3 regions of the Streptomyces sp. NPDC016845 genome follow, and region 3 is predicted to be linked to each of the others. Evidence: riboswitches for the same ligand, from Rfam matches in the RefSeq annotation. Region 3 holds a riboswitch; each other region holds the start of a gene.
What was found. Region 3 has a riboswitch for cyclic di-AMP ahead of ACH4RC_RS34075 (M23 family metallopeptidase). Riboswitches for the same ligand answer to the same signal wherever they lie in the genome.
Positions count from the first base shown of each region.

Region 1: linked by a shared signal. The riboswitch ahead of ACH4RC_RS03685 (M23 family metallopeptidase) and the one ahead of ACH4RC_RS34075 (M23 family metallopeptidase) in region 3 are both predicted to bind cyclic di-AMP.
Region 2: linked by a shared signal. The riboswitch ahead of ACH4RC_RS24130 (transglycosylase family protein) and the one ahead of ACH4RC_RS34075 (M23 family metallopeptidase) in region 3 are both predicted to bind cyclic di-AMP.

Region 1 covers NZ_JBIRPI010000001.1:882,900-889,413, forward strand. Annotated here, with positions in the region: gene ACH4RC_RS03665 (aspartate aminotransferase family protein) at 1-847, shown strand, start outside; gene ACH4RC_RS03670 (helix-turn-helix domain-containing protein) at 922-1,545, shown strand; gene ACH4RC_RS03675 (DUF6126 family protein) at 1,547-1,678, shown strand; gene ACH4RC_RS03680 (tyrosine-protein phosphatase) at 1,695-2,492, opposite strand; cyclic di-AMP (ydaO/yuaA leader) riboswitch at 2,809-2,994, shown strand; gene ACH4RC_RS03685 (M23 family metallopeptidase) at 3,000-3,752, shown strand; gene ACH4RC_RS03690 (SGNH/GDSL hydrolase family protein) at 3,881-4,723, shown strand; gene ACH4RC_RS03695 (MBL fold metallo-hydrolase) at 4,745-5,962, shown strand; gene ACH4RC_RS03700 (sensor histidine kinase) at 6,219-6,514, shown strand, end outside.
Region 2 covers NZ_JBIRPI010000010.1:100,077-106,590, reverse strand. Annotated here, with positions in the region: gene ACH4RC_RS24145 (nucleoside triphosphate pyrophosphohydrolase) at 1-703, shown strand, start outside; gene ACH4RC_RS24140 (cytochrome P450) at 777-2,024, shown strand; gene ACH4RC_RS24135 (transglycosylase family protein) at 2,185-3,246, shown strand; cyclic di-AMP (ydaO/yuaA leader) riboswitch at 3,383-3,575, shown strand; gene ACH4RC_RS24130 (transglycosylase family protein) at 3,580-4,293, shown strand; gene eno (phosphopyruvate hydratase) at 4,566-5,846, shown strand; gene ACH4RC_RS24120 (septum formation initiator family protein) at 5,980-6,474, shown strand; gene ACH4RC_RS24115 (DUF501 domain-containing protein) at 6,514-6,514, shown strand, end outside.
Region 3 covers NZ_JBIRPI010000022.1:21,016-27,529, reverse strand. Annotated here, with positions in the region: gene ACH4RC_RS34115 (chaplin family protein) at 1-399, opposite strand, end outside; gene ACH4RC_RS34110 (chaplin) at 515-748, opposite strand; gene ACH4RC_RS34105 (rodlin) at 922-1,332, opposite strand; gene ACH4RC_RS34100 (rodlin) at 1,541-1,951, shown strand; gene ACH4RC_RS34095 (rodlin) at 2,114-2,521, shown strand; gene ACH4RC_RS34090 (hypothetical protein) at 2,590-2,877, opposite strand; tRNA gene ACH4RC_RS34085 (tRNA-Met) at 2,963-3,036, shown strand; gene ACH4RC_RS34080 (PP2C family protein-serine/threonine phosphatase) at 3,220-4,320, shown strand; cyclic di-AMP (ydaO/yuaA leader) riboswitch at 4,487-4,645, shown strand; gene ACH4RC_RS34075 (M23 family metallopeptidase) at 4,657-5,700, shown strand; gene ACH4RC_RS34070 (aldo/keto reductase) at 5,749-6,514, shown strand, end outside.

The DNA.
Region 1 (6,514 bases), on a different contig from region 3:
CGTACCGCTCGGCGACCTCGACGCACTCGCGCGGGAGCTGAAGAAGGGCGACGTCGCCGGGCTCATCGTCGAGCCGATCCAGGGCAAGGGCGTGCACGAGGCGCCGCCCGGCTACCTGCGCGCCGCGCAGGAGCTGCTCCACAAGCACAAGGCGCTGCTGATCGCCGACGAGGTGCAGACCGGGCTCGGCCGCACCGGCGACTTCTACGCCTACCAGCACGAGGACGGCGTCGAGCCCGACCTCGTCTGCGTGGCGAAGGCGCTGTCCGGCGGCTACGTGCCCGTCGGGGCGACGATCGGCAAGGACTGGATCTTCAAGAAGGTCTACTCGTCCATGGACCGCGTCCTGGTCCACTCGGCGAGCTTCGGCGCCAACGCGCAGGCCATGGCGGCAGGGCTCGCCGTCCTCTGCGTCATGGAGGACGAGGAGACGGTCGCCCACGCGCGCGTGATGGGCGAACTGCTCGCCTCCCGCCTCACCGCGCTGATCGACCGGTACGAGCTGCTCAGCGACGTCCGCGGGCGCGGCCTGATGATCGGCATCGAGTTCGGCCGGCCCAAGTCGCTGAAGCTGCGCAGCCGCTGGGCCATGCTCCAGGCCGCGCGCAAGGGCCTCTTCGCGCAGATGGTGGTCGTGCCGCTGCTCCAGAAGCACCGCATCCTCACGCAGGTCTCCGGCGACCACCTAGAAGTGATCAAGCTGATCCCGCCGCTGGTGATCGACGAGGCGGACATCGACCGCTTCGTGGAGGCGTTCACGGCCGTCATGGACGACGCGCACAGCGGCGGCGGCCTGATGTGGGACTTCGGCAGGACACTGATCAAGCAGGCGGTCGCCAACCGGTAGACCGAAGACTCCTGCGGTTTGTCTCTGAGGCAAGAAATTTGCCTCCAGGGCAGGGCTCTGGCTCAATGCGAAGTATGATCCCTGCCCTGCCGGAGGAGGCGGCCCCCGCCGAGCTGCCCGCCGTCGCACCCCAGCTGCGCGCCCTGCGCCACCGCGCCGCCCTCACACTCGAGGCCGCCGCCGGCTCCGCGGGGCTCTCACCGGCGCATCTGTCCCGTTTGGAGACCGGCCGGCGCCAGCCGTCGCTGCCGATGCTGCTCGCCCTCGCCCGTATCTACGGTACGACGGTCTCCGAACTCCTCGGCGAGGCCCCGGCCGACCGCGGCGCCGTGGTCCGGGCCGACGCCATGGAGGCCACCGAGGCCGGCGGCTGGACCTACTTCCAGGCCGGCTCCCCGGGCCGCGGCATGCAGGCCCTGCGCGTCCACGTGCCCTACGGATCGCAGGGCGACATCGTGCGCGTCCACCCCGGCGAGGAGTGGCTCTACGCCCTCGAAGGCCGGCTCCACCTGCGCCTGGGCGACACGTCCTACCGGCTCGAACCCGGCGACAGCGCCCACTTCGACTCGCTCACCCCGCACCGGATCGCCGCCGCGGACCGGGGCGGGGCCGAGCTCCTCTTCGTACACACCCTGTTGCAGAGCCCCACCGCCGCGCTGTGCCTCGGCCCGGCGGCCGGCCCGACCCGAGAGGTCTGACATGAGTGAGAACCGCGACATCGAGGACAAGCTGCCCCGCGGCATCTGGGTGCGGGTCCTCGTCTACGTCTTCGCGGGCCACGCCCTGGCCGCCTTCATCTACATGCTGTTCACGCTGGGCGCCAACCAGTGAGAAGCGCGGCCGGGCCTCAGTCGAGGAGGCGCTCGCGCAGCCGGTCGCGGTCGGCCGCGCCAAACCCGAGCCCCTCCGCGAAGTAGCGGTCCGCGGTGCCCCAGGTCTCCTCGATGGTGTCGAACGCCGCGCGCAGATACTCGGCGCGGGCGTCGAAGAGCGGGCTGAGCAGCTCCATGACCTCGGGGGAGTAGGTGTCGGCCGTGGTGCCGCTGCGCCGCACCTTGTAGCGCCGGTGCTTGGCGTTCGACTCCAGGTAGTCCGCCTCGATGGCGTCCCGCTCCACGCCCACGGCGAGCAGCGTCACCGCGACCGACAGGCCCGCGCGGTCCTTGCCCGCCGCGCAGTGCATCAGCGCGGGCACGCTGTCCTCGGCGAGCGCGTGCAGGACGCGGCTGTGCTCGGCGGTGCGCTCGGAGATGATCGCCCGGTACGACGTGATCATGCGGTTCGCCGCGCGCCCCTCGGACAGGAGGGAGCGCAGCTGTTCTATGTCCCCGTCGCGCACCATCCGCCAGAACTCGGCGCCGTCCGCCGGGTCGGTCAGCGGCAGGTTCACGTTGCGCACGCCGGGCAGTTCCACGTCGGCGCCGTCGAGGCGCTGGTCCGCGTCGTTGCGGAAGTCGAAGATCGTGTGCAGGCCGAGCCCGGCGAGGAACGCGGCGTCCTCGGCGGTGGCGTGCGCGAGGTGGCCGCTGCGGTAGAGCACACCCGGGCGCACGCGCCGGCCGTCCACGGCCGGAAGGCCGCCCACGTCCCGGAAGTTGCGCACTCCGGTCAGCTCGGGCTCGGTGGACGGGGCGTGCTGCGTCACGGGGGCTCCTCCCGGGTCGAGTCGCCCGCGTTGCTCGTGTCGGCGGGCGCGCTCCGACGATACGACACACGCTCCGGACGGTCCCCGGGCCGGGAGGGTGAGCAGGCTCATAACCGTGACCGTCCGTGGCGACCGACCGGCATTGCATTCTGCGGAATTCCTAAGCGGCGTAACGGCGGAAAAGGTTGTCCATTGACGCTGGGTGACACAGGAAACCCTCAGACGATCAAGAAAGCGGGCCCTCCGGCGAATTCGCTGTTTGTCGCCGCCTTTGCCACTGCATTACGGTCACCATTCACTCCGGACGGAACGCCTAATCCTGCCGCCGCCCGGAATCCCGTACAACGACCCGTGACGGCAGGAGCGGGGGACCCACAGGCAGAACGCCGCCAGGGAATTCCCCCATGCGGCTAGGGGTGAAGTCGTGTCCCGTACGGCGGGCGCGGCCGGGCAGCTCCAGCCCGAACCCGACAGCTCACCTCGTAGGCGACGGAGAGGAAAACCGGCATGCCCGCTCAGGGAAAGCACCGCAGCTCGAAGACCCGGCGCATCACCCGCGCCGCCGCCGTCGTCTCGGCCGGCGGGGCCGCGCTCGCCCTGCCGCTCATCGGCGCCACCGGCGCCCACGCGGCGACCGGCGACACCACCGCGCAGACCTACACGGTCAAGTCCGGTGACACGCTCTCGAAGATCGCCGACGCGCAGAAGGTCGACGGCGGCTGGAAGAAGCTGTACGACGCCAACAAGAACGTCGTCGGCTCGGACGCCGACCGCATCAAGCCCGGCATGAAGCTCACGCTGGACGGCGCGGAGCAGAAGGCCTCCACCACGGCCACCGCGAGCAGCAGCGACAGCTCCGGCTGGGTGAAGCCCGTCGACGGCTCCACCGGCACCGCCTACCACGCCTCCGGCTCGATGTGGTCCAGCGGCTACCACACCGGTACCGACTTCGTCGTGCCCACCGGCACCGCCATCAAGGCCGTCGGCCCGGGCACCGTCGTCTCGGCCGGCTGGGACGGCGCCTACGGCAACGAGGTCGTCATCAAGCACGCCGACGGCCGCTACTCGCAGTACGCCCACATGTCGTCCCTCGGCGTCTCCGCCGGGCAGACCGTGACCGCCGGCCAGCAGATCGGCCTGTCCGGCTCGACCGGCAACGTCACCGGGCCGCACCTGCACTTCGAGATCCGTACGTCCCCGGACTACGGCTCCGACGTGGACCCGGTCGCGTACCTGCGCGGCCACGGCGTCAGCATCTGACACCACCGCACCTGCGTGTTCTTCGGCGCCCGGGGTTATTCCCCGGGCGCCGAGTGTGTTTTCTCACCCCTCGTCAACCCCTGGTTACGATCGCGTAGGTCACATCCGAAGGTGAAAGATGTGTGGTCGTGGCAAACGAATCGAGAGCACTCAGCGGCGGCACGGTCAGCGCGACGAACAGCGGAACGATTCGGTCCTACGCGGCCGTGGGGGACAGCTTCACCGAAGGGGTCGGGGACCCCGGCCCCGACGGCGGCTTCGTCGGGTGGGCCGACCGGCTCGCCGTCCTCCTCGACGACCGCGCCCCCGAGGACACCTTCCGTTACGCGAACCTCGCCGTCCGCGGCAAACTCCTCGACCAGATCGTCGAGGACCAGGTTCCCAAGGCCGTCGAACTCGCCCCCGACCTCGTCACCGTCGTCGCGGGCGGCAACGACATCATCCGGCCCGGCACCGACCCGGACGACGTGGCCGAGCGGTTCGAGAAGGCCGTCGCCCGGCTCGCCGAGGCCGCCGGGACCGTCATGGTCGCCACCGGCTTCGACACCCGCGACGTGGCCGTCCTCAAGCACCTCCGCGGCAAGATCGCCACGTACAACATGCACGTACGCGCCATCGCCGACCGCCATGGCTGCCCGGTGCTCGACCTCTGGTCCCTCAAGTCCATCCACGACCGCAGGGCCTGGGACGAGGACCGCCTCCACCTCTCCGCCGAGGGCCACACCCGCGTAGCCCTGCGCGCCGCCCAGGCGCTCGGCCTCGACGTGCCCGCCGACCCCGAGCAGGCGTGGCCGCTCCTCCCGCCGCGCGGCACGTTCGCGGTGCGGCGCGACGACATCCACTGGGCGCGCGAGTTCCTGGTGCCGTGGATCGGGCGCAGGCTGCGCGGGGAGTCCTCCGGGGACCGCGTGACGGCCAAGGGCTTCGTGGACCCGCACCTCATCAAGGCGCATCTGGAGTCCGCCTCCTGACCTCCGCGCCCGCGGCTCATAATGGAATACCTTGATCGATCAACGGGAGGCGCTGTGCCACGTTCCCTGACTCCAGGGCTGCGTTCGCTCCAGCCCGCGGCCTTCGGCACCGAGGCCACGGGCGCCCGCCTTGCGCGGATCCGCAGGTCGCCGAATTTCGCCGACGGGCAGTTCCAGAACCCGCAGGGCACCCGCACCAAGCCCGACGGCTCGATGCTCGACTTCGCGAAGGTCTACTTCCAGAAGGAGGAGCGGGCCAGGCGCGCCCCGACGGGCACCGTCCCCGTCCACGCCACCACCGTCGCCGACCTGGCGAAACCGGCCGCGAGCGGGCTGCGCGTCACCTGGATGGGCCACTCCAGCGTCCTCGTGGAGATCGACGGCGTACGAGTGCTCTTCGACCCGGTGTGGGGCGAGCGCTGCTCCCCGTTCGCGTTCGCGGGGCCCAAGCGGCTCCACCCGGCGCCGCTGCCCCTCGCGGCGCTCGGCCCGGTCGACGTGGTCGTCATCTCGCACGACCACTACGACCACCTGGACATGCCCTCCATCAAGGCCCTCGCGGGGACGGACACCGTCTTCGCCGTGCCGCTCGGCGTCGGCGCGCACCTGGAGCACTGGGGTGTCCCGGCGGACCGGCTGCGCGAGCTGGACTGGCACGAGTCGACCCGGATCGGCGACGTGACCCTGACGGCCACGCCCGCCCGCCACTTCTGCGGCCGTGGCCTGCGCAACCCGCAGCACACCCTGTGGGCGTCCTGGGTCGCGGCCGGACCCGGGCACCGCGTCTACCACAGCGGTGACACGGGCTATTTCCAGGGCTTCCAGGACATCGGCGCGGCGCACGGACCGTTCGACGTGACGATGATCCAGGTCGGTGCGTACGCCGAGTTCTGGCCCGACATCCACATGACGCCCGAGGAGGGCCTGCGCGCCCACCTCGACCTCCAGGGCGGACAGCCGCACGGCGTGCTCATGCCGATCCACTGGGGCACGTTCAACCTGGCGCCCCACGCGTGGGCCGAGCCCGGCGAGTGGTCCATGGACGTGGCCGAGGACGCCGGCCAGGCCCTTGCCACCCCACAGCCGGGCGAACCGTTCGAGCCCGGCGGGGAGCTGCCGACCGACGCCTGGTGGCGCGGCGTCTGCGAGCCCGTCGTACGGCACTGGGACCGTACGGTGCCGAAACTGAAGGAGGGCGGCCCGGCCCCCGCCGAGCTGGACCTGGCGGGCGACCGCTGACCGACCCTTCGTGAGAACGCCCCGGCCGTCCCTGACGGCCGGGGCGTCCGCGTTCCGGTTCCCGTCCGCGTATTCGGTCTGCCGTGCGAGGGCTCATACCAGAGCGGGATCTCGGCCGCCGGAGTTTGGCAACTGCCCACCGCGTGTGAGGCGTTGCCGACTACCGTGAGTGCTCGCCGCGCGACGCCTGGTCGATCTTTCCTGCCGCCGCTCCGGCCTGCCCAGACCCCGAGGGAACCGAGGACGAGGACCCCGTATGTCGCAGCTCCGCCAGCCTGCCGCCCGCGCAGAACGTCGCGAAGGCGGCCGGCACGGCAGGCCGGCGGGGCGGGCCGCACCCCGCCCCGCCGAGACCCACATACGGCCCCAGTTGTTGCGCCTCGCCGTCCTGCCGCCGCTCGCGGTGGCGCTCGCCGCGAGCGCGGCCGTCCTCTTCCTCGTACGGGCCGGCGGGGTGCGGCCCGGCCTCGCCCTGTGGGCGGTGCTCGGCGGGGCCTGCGTCGTCACCGTCGCGGGCATCGTCATCGCGGCCTTCGCCGCCGAGCGCGCCGC
Region 2 (6,514 bases), on a different contig from region 3:
CGCCACGCTCGCCGGCTCGGGCCGCGAGCGGATGCCGTCCCTGGAACTCCTCCCCGGCTCCTACGACCTCCCCGGCGCCCGCCTCCTCGACCTCGTCCAGGTCATGGACCGCATCCGCCGGGAATGCCCCTGGTCGTCCCTGCGCACCCACGAGGAGCTGGCGAAGTACGCGATCGAGGAGGCGTACGAGCTGGTCGAGGCGATCGAGACGGACGACCGTACGGAGCTGCGCGAGGAGCTCGGCGACGTCCTCCTCCAGGTCGTCTTCCACGCACGTATCGCGGAGGAGGACCCCGAGGAGCCCTTCTCCGTGGACGACGTCGCCGGCGGCATCGTCACCAAGCTCATCCACCGCCACCCGCACGTCTTCGGCGACGAGACCGCGTCCACGCCGGAAGAGGTCAGGGAGATCTGGCTCCGCAAGAAGGGCGAGGCCAAGCGCCGCGCCTCGGTCACGGACGGCGTCCCGGTGGGCCAGCCCGGTCTCGCCCTCGCCGCGAAACTCGGCTCCCGCGTACGCACGGCGTCCCTGGACGTCCCGCTGCCGACCGGCACAGGAATCGGCTACGAACTCCTCGCCCTGGCCCTGCGCGCGGAGGCGGAGGGCGTCGACCCGGAGACAGCGCTGAGGGCGGCGGCACGGGCGTACCGGGCGGCGGTACGCGTGGCCGAGGGACTCGACGAGGGGCTCGACGAGGACTAGCCCCCTTCGCTACGGCTCCGCCACCCGCTCCGGATACCGTCGGAGGGTGACCGAAAGCCCCGCCCCCGCCGACATGCCCGAACTCTTCACCTGGGAGTTCGCGAGCGACCCGTACCCCGCCTACGCCTGGCTGCGCGAGCACGCGCCCGTGCATCGCACCACCTTGCCGAGCGGGGTCGAGGCATGGCTGGTCACGCGGTACGCGGATGCCCGGCAGGCCCTTGCCGACCAGCGGCTCAGCAAGAATCCGGAGCATCACGACGAGCCCTCGCACGCCAAGGGCAAGACGGGCATTCCGGGTGAGCGCAAGGCCGATCTGATGACGCACCTGCTCAACATCGACCCTCCGGACCACACCCGGCTGCGTCGCCTCGTCTCCAAGGCGTTCACCCCGCGTACGGTGGCCGAATTCGCACCCCGGGTGCAGGAGCTGGCGGACGACCTCATCGACCGGTTCGCGGCGAAGGGCGAGGCCGACCTGATCCACGACTTCGCCTTCCCGCTCCCCATCTACGCCATCTGTGACCTGCTCGGTGTCCCGCGCGAGGACCAGGACGACTTCCGGGACTGGGCGGGCATGATGATCCGGCACGGGGGCGGACCGCGCGGCGGCGTCGCCCGGTCGGTGAAGAAGATGCGCGGCTACCTCGCCGAACTCATCCACCGCAAGCGCCAGGAGCCCGGCGACGACCTCATCTCCGGCCTGATCCGCGCCTCCGACCACGGCGAGCACCTGACCGAGAACGAGGCCGCGGCCATGGCCTTCATTCTGCTGTTCGCGGGTTTCGAGACCACGGTCAACTTGATCGGCAACGGGACGTTCGCCCTGCTCACACACGCTGAGCAGCGTGAGCGGCTGCAGCGCGGCCTGGCCGGGAACGACACCGCTCTCCTCGCCACCGCCGTCGAGGAGCTACTCCGCTTCGACGGCCCCGTCGAGCTGGCGACCTGGCGGTTCGCGACCGAACCCCTCACCATCGGCGGCCAGTCCATCGCCACCGGCGACCCGGTCCTCGTCGTCCTCGCCGCCGCGGACCGCGATCCGGCGCGGTTCGCGGAGCCCGACACCCTCGACCTCTCCCGCCGCGACAACCAGCATCTCGGCTACGGCCACGGCATCCACTACTGCCTCGGCGCGCCCCTCGCCCGGCTGGAGGGACAGACCGCCCTCGCCACGCTTCTGACGCGCCTTCCGGACCTGCGGCTCGCCCAGGAGCCGGCCGAACTCCGCTGGCGCGGCGGGCTCATCATGCGCGGACTGCGCACGCTGCCCGTGGAGTTCACGCCCGAGCGCGGCCGGACGTACACCCCGGAAAGCTGACAGATTTTCAACTTCGTGACTTTCACGTGATCTGCGCTGCATCGACTTGTGACAAGCGTTCGAGTCCCGCTACGTTCACCAGTCATCGCGACACAGGCACAACCGGCACCACTTCCGCCACCCTGTCGCGTGCTGCATCAGTCTCGCGAAAGGCAACCGCATGCTCACCGGGAACGGTCGTCACCGTCGCCCTCGTCAGGCCCCTGCTCTGGTCGTCGCCGCCGGTGTCACCGGCAGCGCCATCGCGATCCCGCTGCTCGCCGCGACGGGCGCGAACGCCGCAACCACCACCACCTGGGACAAGCTCGCCGAGTGTGAGTCCGGTGGGCAGTGGAGCCTCGACGCGGGCAACGGCTACTACGGCGGGCTGCAGTTGTCGCAGGAGACGTGGGAGCAGTACGGGGGCCTCGACTACGCCCCGACCGCCGACGAGGCCAGCCGTTCGCAGCAGATAGCCGTCGCCGAGAAGGCGCTCCAGGCGAAGGGGCCCAGCGTGTGGCCCAGCTGCTCGATCGTGGCCGGTCTGACGCAGAGCGACGACGCGGCCGAGGTGGACCCGGGGGTGAGCGTCTCCCCGCGGCCGTCCGGCCTCGCCCAGTCGCCGGACGCGGTCGGTTCCGCGGGTTCCTCCGGCGCCTCGGACTCGGCGGACTCGTCGGATTCAGCGGACTCGGCGGATTCTTCGGCCTCCGATGGAGAGAAGAGTCACCAGGACCCGGGCGCGAGTGGCGCGTCCGAGGCGCGCGGGTCGGGCGCGGACGGCGGCACATCCGGCTCCGGCTCCTCCGGGGACGCCGACGCGCCCGCATCTGACGCCCCGTCGGCCGGAGCCACCGGCGATACCCCCGGTAACACGGCGAGCGACGAGCCGAGCGGCACCGCCGAAGAGGGCGAGTCGGGCAAGTCGGGGCAGACGGACGCCACTTCCGACGCCGGCCCGGACGCGTCCTCCGCCGGCCGCCACCGGGGCGACCGCGCCGCCGACGACACCGCCGTCTCCCGGCAGGGTGAAGGCCGTCACGCCTCCCGCGAGGAGGTCCGCGCCGAGAGCGCGTACACGGTCCGCTCCGGCGACAATCTGACGGACATCGCGGCCGCGCAGAACGTCGACGGCGGGTGGAATGCCCTCTACGACCTCAACAAGAAGACGGTCGGTACCGACCCGGATCTCATCCTTCCTGGTCAGAGTCTGGATCTTGGCCTCGAAACGGATGAAAAGTAACTGAAAAATAGGGAGGGTTGAGGCGCGTATGTCCACTTTTGCGAGAGTGAGACATGAGTCTCAAACACCCTGATCGTCTTTGAAATCGGGCGGATCGACTGCTTAACGTCGTCACCGCTCGCCACAGCGGGCCCCGACGGACGTCACGCCGAATCCTGCCAACGTCCGTACGGGAACAGTCGACGCGTCAGCGCCGTAGGCAGGAGCGGGGGACCCAAGGTAAGCGCCGGTCCGCCGGCTTGGGGTTAAGCCGCGCACAAGGTTGCGCGGCCGGACACTCACTGGTCCGAACCCGACAGCTCACCTCGTAGGCGTCGGTGAGGGGATTCCTTCATGCTGCTTTCCAGCAAGGGCAAGCACCGTCGCCCGTCCAAGGCTGTCCGTGTCGCCACCCTCGCGGGTGTCGCCGGTGCCGCCGTCGCCGTTCCGCTGATGGGTGCCACGGGCGCCTCCGCCGCCTCCACCTCCGAGTGGGACCAGGTCGCCTCCTGCGAGTCCGGCGGCAACTGGTCGATCAACACCGGCAACGGCTACTACGGCGGCCTGCAGTTCTCGTCCTCGACGTGGGCCGCGTACGGCGGCACCGCCTATGCGTCCTCCGCCGACCAGGCCTCCAAGGCGCAGCAGATATCGGTCGCCGAGAAGGTTCTCGCCTCGCAGGGCAAGGGTGCCTGGCCGAGCTGCGGCGTGGGCCTGTCCGGCGCCTCCACCGGCAACTCCGCCCCGGTCGAGTCGCAGTCCTCGCAGCAGTCCCAGCCGCAGCAGCAGGAGCGCTCGGACTCCTCCACGACGACCCGCTCGCAGCAGCGTGAGCAGCCGCAGCAGCAGGCTCAGCCGCAGCAGGAGACCAAGAAGGACACCGTCACCACCCCGACCGGCAAGAAGGTCGAGAAGGGCGACGGCGAGTACAAGGTCGTCACCGGCGACACGCTCAGCAAGATCGCCGAGGCGCACGGCACCAACTGGCAGAAGGTGTTCAAGCTCAACAAGGACATCGTCGCCGACGCCGACCTGATCTACCCGGGCCAGCAGCTGCACCTCAAGTAGGACCCCTGGAGCTCCCGGAGCCCCCGGAGCCCCGGAGTTAGACGACCCGGCATCGGCGGACGCCGGGTCCAGGGCCGCTCGCTCAGGCGACCCCCGTTCCGCCGCACGTGTGCGGAACGGGGGTCGCCGTCTTTGTTCCGTTAGGAAACATTTCGCTATCGGCGTTGTCCACAACACGGGCGGTCGGCTGGCCGATGCCCCCGGGGCGGTTACGCTCAGGGGTGCGGGCCAGCCGCCCGCGCTGTTGTGTCACATCCCAGAAGGAGATGCTCGTGCCGTCCATCGACGTCGTCGTAGCCCGGGAAATCCTGGACTCCCGAGGCAACCCCACGGTCGAGGTCGAGGTCGGCCTCGACGACGGCAGCACGGGTCGTGCTGCCGTCCCGTCGGGCGCCTCCACCGGTGCCTTCGAGGCCATCGAACTCCGTGACGGTGACCCCAACCGTTACCAGGGCAAGGGCGTCGAGAAGGCCGTCCTCGCCGTCATCGAGCAGATCGGCCCGGAGCTCGTCGGCTACGACGCCACCGAGCAGCGCCTGATCGACCAGGCGATGTTCGACCTGGACGCCACCGACAACAAGGGCTCGCTCGGCGCCAACGCCATCCTCGGCGTCTCCCTCGCCGTCGCGCACGCCGCGTCCGAGGCCAGCGACCTGCCGCTGTTCCGCTACCTCGGTGGTCCGAACGCGCACCTGCTGCCCGTCCCGATGATGAACATCCTGAACGGTGGGTCGCACGCCGACTCCAACGTGGACATCCAGGAGTTCATGATCGCCCCGATCGGCGCGGAGTCCTTCTCCGAGGCGCTGCGCTGGGGCACCGAGGTCTACCACACCCTCAAGAAGGTGCTGAAGACCAAGGGCCTGTCCACCGGCCTCGGCGACGAGGGCGGCTTCGCCCCGAACCTGGAGTCGAACCGCGCCGCGCTCGACCTCATCCTCGAAGCGATCAAGGAGGCCGGCTACATCCCCGGCCAGCAGGTCGCGCTCGCGCTCGACGTCGCCGCCTCCGAGTTCTACAAGGACGGCGTGTACGAGTTCGAGGGCAAGCAGCGCTCGGCCGCCGAGATGACCGAGTACTACGCCGAGCTCGTCGACGCGTACCCGCTCGTCTCCATCGAGGACCCGCTGTTCGAGGACGACTGGGCCGGCTGGAACACCATCACCGAGAAGCTCGGCGACAAGGTGCAGCTCGTCGGCGACGACCTGTTCGTCACCAACCCGGAGCGCCTGGCCCGCGGCATCGAGGAGAACTCGGCCAACGCCCTGCTCGTCAAGGTCAACCAGATCGGCTCGCTGACCGAGACCCTGGACGCCGTCGAGCTGGCCCAGCGCAACGGCTTCAAGTGCATGATGTCCCACCGCTCCGGCGAGACCGAGGACGTCACCATCGCCGACCTCGCCGTCGCCACCAACTGCGGCCAGATCAAGACCGGCGCCCCGGCCCGCTCCGAGCGCGTCGCCAAGTACAACCAGCTCCTGCGCATCGAGGAGATCCTGGACGACGCGGCGGTCTACGCCGGCCGCTCGGCCTTCCCGCGCTTCAAGGGCTGAGCTCCCGCGTTGCAGGGGCTGACCGCCCCGGCGCCGTAGTTCCGTACGTCCCCGCACTCGGTCCCGTACCGTGTGCGGGGACGTACGCACGTGGGCGGCCGGACGGCGCTCGGATCGGGGAGGCGACAGGCGAATGCCGGGAAAGGTAAGGAGCAGGGGCCAGGGCGACTCGGCCCGCTTCTCCACCGCCACCCGCCTGCGCGTGCTCGGCGAGCAGACGGCCGAGCGCGTCTACCGCTCGCAGAACAAGCGCCAGGCCCGCCGCTCCCGCCTCACCGGCCGGGCCGCGCTGCTCGCCCTCGTCGTCTGCACGCTCGTGGTCGCGCTCGCCTACCCGATGAGGCAGTACGTGTCCCAGCGCGGCGAGATCGCGGACCTGCAACGCCAGCAGCAGGAGGCGAAGGACCGGGTCGAGCGGCTGCGCGACGAGAAGGCGCGCTGGCAGGACGACGCCTACGCCGAGCAGCGGATCCGGGAGCGCCTGCACATGGTGGCGCCGGGGGAGACCGGGTACGTGGTGCCCGATCCCCGCGCCACCGAGGACGGCCGGGACGAGCAGGGCGCGGCCGACCGCCCCTGGTACTCGAACGTCTGGGACGGCGTCGACAAGGCCGACCGCGCGAACTGATCACCGTTACCCCGCCCCACACCGAAGTGAAAGACAGGCA
Region 3 (6,514 bases):
GTCCGCCCGCGCGCGTACCGCCGTCTCCGGCGCATCCTCGCGTACGTCTTCGGCGGCGGGCGGAACCGACCGCGGCTGGGACGGCGGCGCGCCCGGAGCCTCCCGCGGCTCACGGGGCGGCTCGTCCGGCCGCTGCTGTTCATGCTCCCGCGCGTTTTGGGGAGGGGACGGCAGGCTCGGCTTCGCCCCATTGCCGCAGCGGTCACCCGTCGCCGGGTTCAGCCCACCGACCGCGTCGACGGAATTGCCGCACGCGTTGGCGCCGATGGTGACGGGAATCGACACCGAATTGCCCGACAGCACACCGGGAGAACCGCTCGCTCGTCCCTGATCGCCCGACAGGGCGAGGGCGCCCGTCGCCGGCACGGACAGAATGCCGGTCGCCGCGACGACCGTCACGGCCCCGATTCTCAGTGCCTGCCTCACTGTTCTTCCTTTCCCGCTTCAATTCGAAGCCGACCCCGGTGCCGGAAGGCACCGGGGTCGGCCGGGAGAAACACCGCGCGGTCGCGCGTCAGTCGTTGGCGCAGGGGTTGCCGAAAGCGGGGTTCAGCAGACCGATGACGTCGACGGTGTTGCCGCAGAGGTTGACCGGGATGTGGATGGGGGCCTGCACGTTGTTGCCCGAGAGCACACCCGGGGAGTTCACGGCCGCACCCTGCGCACCGGCGTCGGCGAATGCCGGGGCCGCGATACCGAAGGCCATGACGGCACCGGCCGCGATCGTGACGCTCTTCTTGAGAGACATGCTTTTCTCCTTCTTACCGAGGAAAATTCTTGGGACTCCGCAAAGCAAACGAGCCGGCACCGGCTGAGGAAACTGTGCCGACCGGGCGACGAAGCGGACCGACGCCCGGTAAAAAGGCCCGAACCGCCCGCGGTCGAACGATGCGGGCGGCCCGGACCGGGTGCGCAGCTGAATCAGTTGTTCTGCGTGCCGTTGGAGGAGAGAACCGGGATGTCGTCGAGGACGTGCGACAGCGGCTCGTCGCCCTTCGCCTGCGTCGAGTTCTCGACACACTGCTGGTTCTGCGGGGCCGACAGGATCGGGATGTCCTGGATGCCGACGTTGACCAGACCCACGATGTTCTGGATGTTGGCCTTGACCGGCAGGCCGACACAGGGCTTGTTCAGGGAACCCTGGACCAGGCTGAGCTGCGGGCTCATGTCGCCGTCGGTCGAGGAGTTGCCGAATGCCTGCTGCGCGCCGTTGCCGCTGGCCGAGGTGGTGCCGTTGTCGTCGCCGTTCGCGAGCGCCTGGGGCGCGGCCGCCGCGGAGATGCCGACTACGGACACGGCGACTGCAGCTGCAGCCATTGCCTTCTTGAGCATTTTTTCTGTTCCTTTTCTGACAGGCACCGGTTACTGCGAAAAGAACAACTCCCCGGGAACGCGATGGTTCCGCAGATTCACCCGTTGTGCCGAGAGTCTGATTATCCGCATGGCGTGCGGTTCCCCGTCCGAGTGAATTCGGGCAACCAAACCGGCTCGCGCGTAGTTGATACGGATGCTCTCGGAAACAACTGAAGGGGAATCTCTCATGATGAAGAAGGCTGTGGCGGCTGCCGCCGTCACCGCGTCTCTCGTCGGCATCTCCGCGGCGGCCGCGCCCCAGGCGCTGGCGAACGGGGACGACAGCCCGACGACCTCGTTCAGCGGCAATGGCGCGTCGCAGGCGTTCGGCAACTCGGCCACGTACGGCAACATGAGCCCGCAGATGGCGCTCATCCAGGGTTCCCTGAACAAGCCCTGCATCGGCCTGCCCGCCAAGGCGAACATCCAGAACATCGTGGGCCTCGTCAACGTCGGCATCCAGGACATCCCGATCCTGTCGGCCCCGCAGAACCAGCAGTGTGTCGAGAACTCGACGCAGGCGAAGGGCGACGAGCCGCTGTCGCACATCCTGAACGACATCCCGGTTCTCTCCTCCAACGGCACCGGTAACAACTGATCCGTACGCCGCACGCGTTGGGCCGCCACAATCGGCGGCCCAACTTTGTTTTACCGGGGCGCATGACTAACCCGAATGGGTCAGGGTTCGCAACCGTAGTAATTCTGGCCAGTTGTCTAACCGTGACTCCGTCAACGGAGTTCGGTCATGAAGGGAATTCACATGAAGAAGCTGTGGGCAGCCGCAACGATCGCCGCCTCCGTCGCCGGCCTGTCGGCGGTGGCCGCTCCCCAGGCTCTGGCCAGTGGTGACGACAACGGCACCAACTCCGCCAGCGGCAACGGGGCTCAGGACGCGTTCGGCAACTCCTCCGCCGACGGGGACCAGAGTCCGCAGCTCACCCTGGTGCAGGGCACGCTGAACAAGCTCTGTGTCGGCCTGCCGGTCAAGGCGAACGTCCAGAACATCGTGGGTCTGGTCAACGTCGGAGTCCAGGACATCCCGGTCCTGTCGGCGCCGCAGAACCAGCAGTGTGCGGAGAACGCCACGCAGGCCAAGCAGGACGAGCCGCTGTCGCACATCCTGGACGACATCTCGGCGCTGTCCGCCAACGGCACGGGGAACAGCTGACACACCTGAGGGGCAGCTGCTGAGCGCAGCTGCCCCTCTCGTGTGTCCGGATACCTCGCCGGGAGCCGTTACGCCCCGAGCAGGCCGGTGACCGGCGCCACCAGGTCCGTCAGCTGGTGCAGCTCGCTCAGCTTGTTCAGCTGGTTGAGGCCCTGGAGCTGTTCGGCGGTGCGGGGCACCTCGTCACGGTGCGCGGCCGGGATGGCCATGGTGGTGACCGCGTCAAGCGTGGCGGTCGGGGAGATCATGTTGCCCGCCGCGTTGGGCGTGGTGTCGGCCTGCGCCGCCGGGGCCACGATCGCGGTGGCGCCGACAGCGAGCAGGACAGCGGTGAGGGCTCGTCGTGTTGAGGTCATGTCCTCTTAACGCCACTCGGGAGGCGCCGGACACGGGCGCGATTGGCATTCATCGTCCCTGATGGCGTAGTGTTGTGTTCACCGACGCGGGGTGGAGCAGCTCGGTAGCTCGCTGGGCTCATAACCCAGAGGTCGCAGGTTCAAATCCTGTCCCCGCTACTGAAGGCCGAGGCCGGAATCTTCCAAGATTCCGGCCTCGTTCCGTTTTCGGCGCGCCTGCGCGGCCCTTCCCGCATTCCCGCCCTGACCCGGACGGAGCAGTACCGGTCGCCCCCCGGCCTCCTCCCCGGGAACCCTTTGGTGAGACGCCGGACAGCGGGCGCGGACGGCAGGAGACACGTGGTGGGGCAGCGAGGAGGGCGGCACAGGCATCCGGCGGACGCCCCCGGCACGCCCTTCTTCCTGCGGATCCTGCCCCTGCTGCTGATCATCGGCGGCGCGGTCTACGAGTACTGCACGCCGTCCGGGTTCGCCGGCTCGCCCCTCTTCAGCGCGGCGCCGCTGGTCGCCGCCCCGTTCTTCTCGCTGGGCAGCACCATCGCCGCCGGAGTCGCCTCGATCGCCGCCATCGTCGCCGTACACCTCAGATACGAGCTGTTCCACAGCGGCGTCTACACCGAGATGGCGACCGTCGCCACCGTCTGCCTCCTGGCCTGTTTCATCAACCGGATCAAGCGCCGCAGCGACGAGGAGCTGGCCTCCGCGCGGCAGATCGCGGCGGCGGCCCAGTTCGCGGTGTTGCCGCGCCCGGCCGGACGGATCGGGGGTCTCGCCATCGCGGCCCGCTACGAGGCGGCGCAGGCCGACGCGTTCATCGGCGGCGACCTGTACGCGGTGCAGGACACTCCGCACGGCGTACGGATGGTCGTGGGCGACGTACGCGGCAAGGGCATGGGCGCGGTCGCCGCCGTCGCCGTCGTCATCGGGGCGTTCCGGGAGGCCGCCGAGCAGGAGGACAGCCTGGAGGCGGTCGCCCAGCGCCTGGAGCGGGCGCTGGCCCGGGAGGGGTCGCGGCGGCGCGGCATCGACGACTTCGAGGGGTTCACCACCGCCGTGCTCGCCGAGATCCCGCACGGCGGCGATCTCCTGCGCATCCTCAACCGCGGCCACCCCGAGCCGGTCGTGCTGCACGGCGACGGCCGGGTCCGGGTGATCAGCCCCGCCGAGGCGGCGCTCCCGCTCGGCCTCGGCGAGCTCGGCTCCTGGCCGGACCGGGCGACCGAGGCGGAGTTCCCGCCCGCGGCGACGCTGCTGCTCTACACGGACGGGCTCTCCGAGGCGCGGGACGCGAAGGGCATCTTCTACGACCCCGCGGCCCGGCTCACCGGACGCGTTTTCCCGGGGCCCGACGAGCTTCTCGCGACGCTGGCCGACGAGGTGCGTCTGCACACCGGGGGAGGGGCCAGCGACGACATGGCGCTGCTGGCCGTCCGCCGTCCTTGATCGACGTCACCAGGGGTGACCGAACGGCGTCGCTCCGCATAACAATTGACACTAGGTCAGAAACTGTGAGGTTTAACGGGGCAGGAACGGCTTGGAATTACTGTCCGCTGTCTATTAACGTTCGATAACGCAGCGCGGTCGTCCCAGCCGTCACAAGCGACGGCTCCGTGCGCACGCGCCTAATCCCGCAAGGGAGCCGGGGAACCACCAACTTGGGGTGAATCAGGCATCGTTCCGACGCTTTCCGGGCGCCGGACCGTGCTCGTAGGAGACCTTCCTGCTCCGAACCCGTCAGCTAACCCGGTAGGCGAGAAGGAAGGAAAGGAGAGCGCCCCCGTGGCGTCGAACCGTCCTGCCCCCGAACTCTCCGGGTACCCCGCCCAGCCGGCCGACGACGGCGGCTTCGGTGCCCCGCGCACGAGCTTCGACGAGTGGAACCCCACCGAGGAGTCCGTCCGCCCCGTCCGCGGCAAGCACCGCGTGGCCCGCCAGCGCGGCGGCCTCGCGCGCAGCTCCACGGTCCTCGGCGTCGGCGTGATCGCCGCCGTCGGCGCGGGCGGCATCGCCACCGCGCAGGGCGGCAAGCCCGCCGTCCAGATATCCCTGCCCGACCTCTCCGCGGTCACGGACTCGCTGCCGGAGGCCACGTCGCTGCCCGGCGTGGGCGCGCTCATGGCCGACGACCCCGCCCCCTCCGCCGACACCGCCGAGACCGCCCCGCTCACCGCCATGAGCGGCGGGCAGGCGGACGCCGGTGAGGCGCTGCGCACCCGCATCATGCAGCAGGCCGAGACGCAGCAGGACGCCGCCGACGCCAAGGCGCAGGCCGCCGCCGAGGAGGCCGCGGCGAAGAAGGCCGCCGAGGAGGCCGCCGCGAAGCGGGAGAAGGCCGAGGCCAAGGCCGCCGCCGACAAGAAGAAGGCGGAGGAGGAGGCCAAGAAGAAGGCCGAGGCCGAGCGCCTCGCCAAGCTGGCCAGGAGCTTCAAGCTCCCCGTCGCCTCCTACACGCTCACCGGAACGTTCGGGCAGCCCGGCTCCATGTGGTCCTCCGGCTACCACACGGGCCTGGACTTCGCCGCCTCCACCGGTACGCCGATCTACGCCATCCACGGCGGCACCATCACCGAGGCCGGCTGGGCGGGCGCGTACGGCTACCGCACGATCCTCACCCTCGACGACGGCACCGAGCTGTGGTTCTGCCACCAGTCCTCGATGAACGTCAGCGTCGGCCAGCAGGTCTCGACCGGCGACGTCATCGGCCGCGTCGGCGCCACCGGCAACGTCACCGGAGCCCACCTCCACCTGGAGGTCCACCCCGGCGGGGACGCGACCGGCGTCGACCCGGCGGCCTGGCTGCGCGGCAAGGGCCTGGCACTCTGACGGCCGTATGACCGAACACTCGCTTCCGCGGGGGCGTTGAATGACCACATGACTTCTTCTCCCCTGCGCAAGCTCGGCTCCTGCGACCTGGAGGTCTTCCCGCTCGCCCTCGGCGGCAACGTCTTCGGCTGGACCGCCGACGAGGCCACCTCCTTCGATGTGCTCGACGCCTACACCGCCGCCGGCGGCAACTTCCTCGACACGGCCGACTCGTACTCGGCCTGGGTCGAGGGCAACCACGGCGGCGAGTCGGAGACGATCATCGGCAAGTGGCTCAAGGCCCGGGGCAGCCGCGACGATGTCGTCATCGCCACCAAGGTCGCCCGCCACCCCGACTTCAAGGGCCTGCGCGGCGCCAACATCAAGGCCGCCGCCGACGCCTCCCTCGGCCGCCTCGGCACCGACCACATCGACCTGTACTACACGCACTTCGACGACGACGAGACCATCCCCGTCGAGGAGATCATCGGCGCGCTCGACGAGCTGGTGAAGGCCGGCAAGGTGCGCGAGATCGCCGTCTCCAACATCTCGCCCGACCGCCTCCAGGAGTCCCTCGACTTCTCCGAGCGCGAGGGCCTCGCCCGCTACGTCGCCATCCAGCCGCACTACAACCTCGTCTCCCGCGACACCTACGAGGGCCGCCGCCGGGACATCGCCTCGCGCGCGGGGCTCGCGGCCGTCCCGTACTACGCGCTCGCCTCCGGCTTCCTGACCGGCAAGTACCGGCCCGGCGTCAGCGTGGACAGCCGGCGCGCGGGCGGCGCCGCCAAGCACCTGGAGACCGAGCGCGGCCAGAAGGTCCTCACCGCCCTCG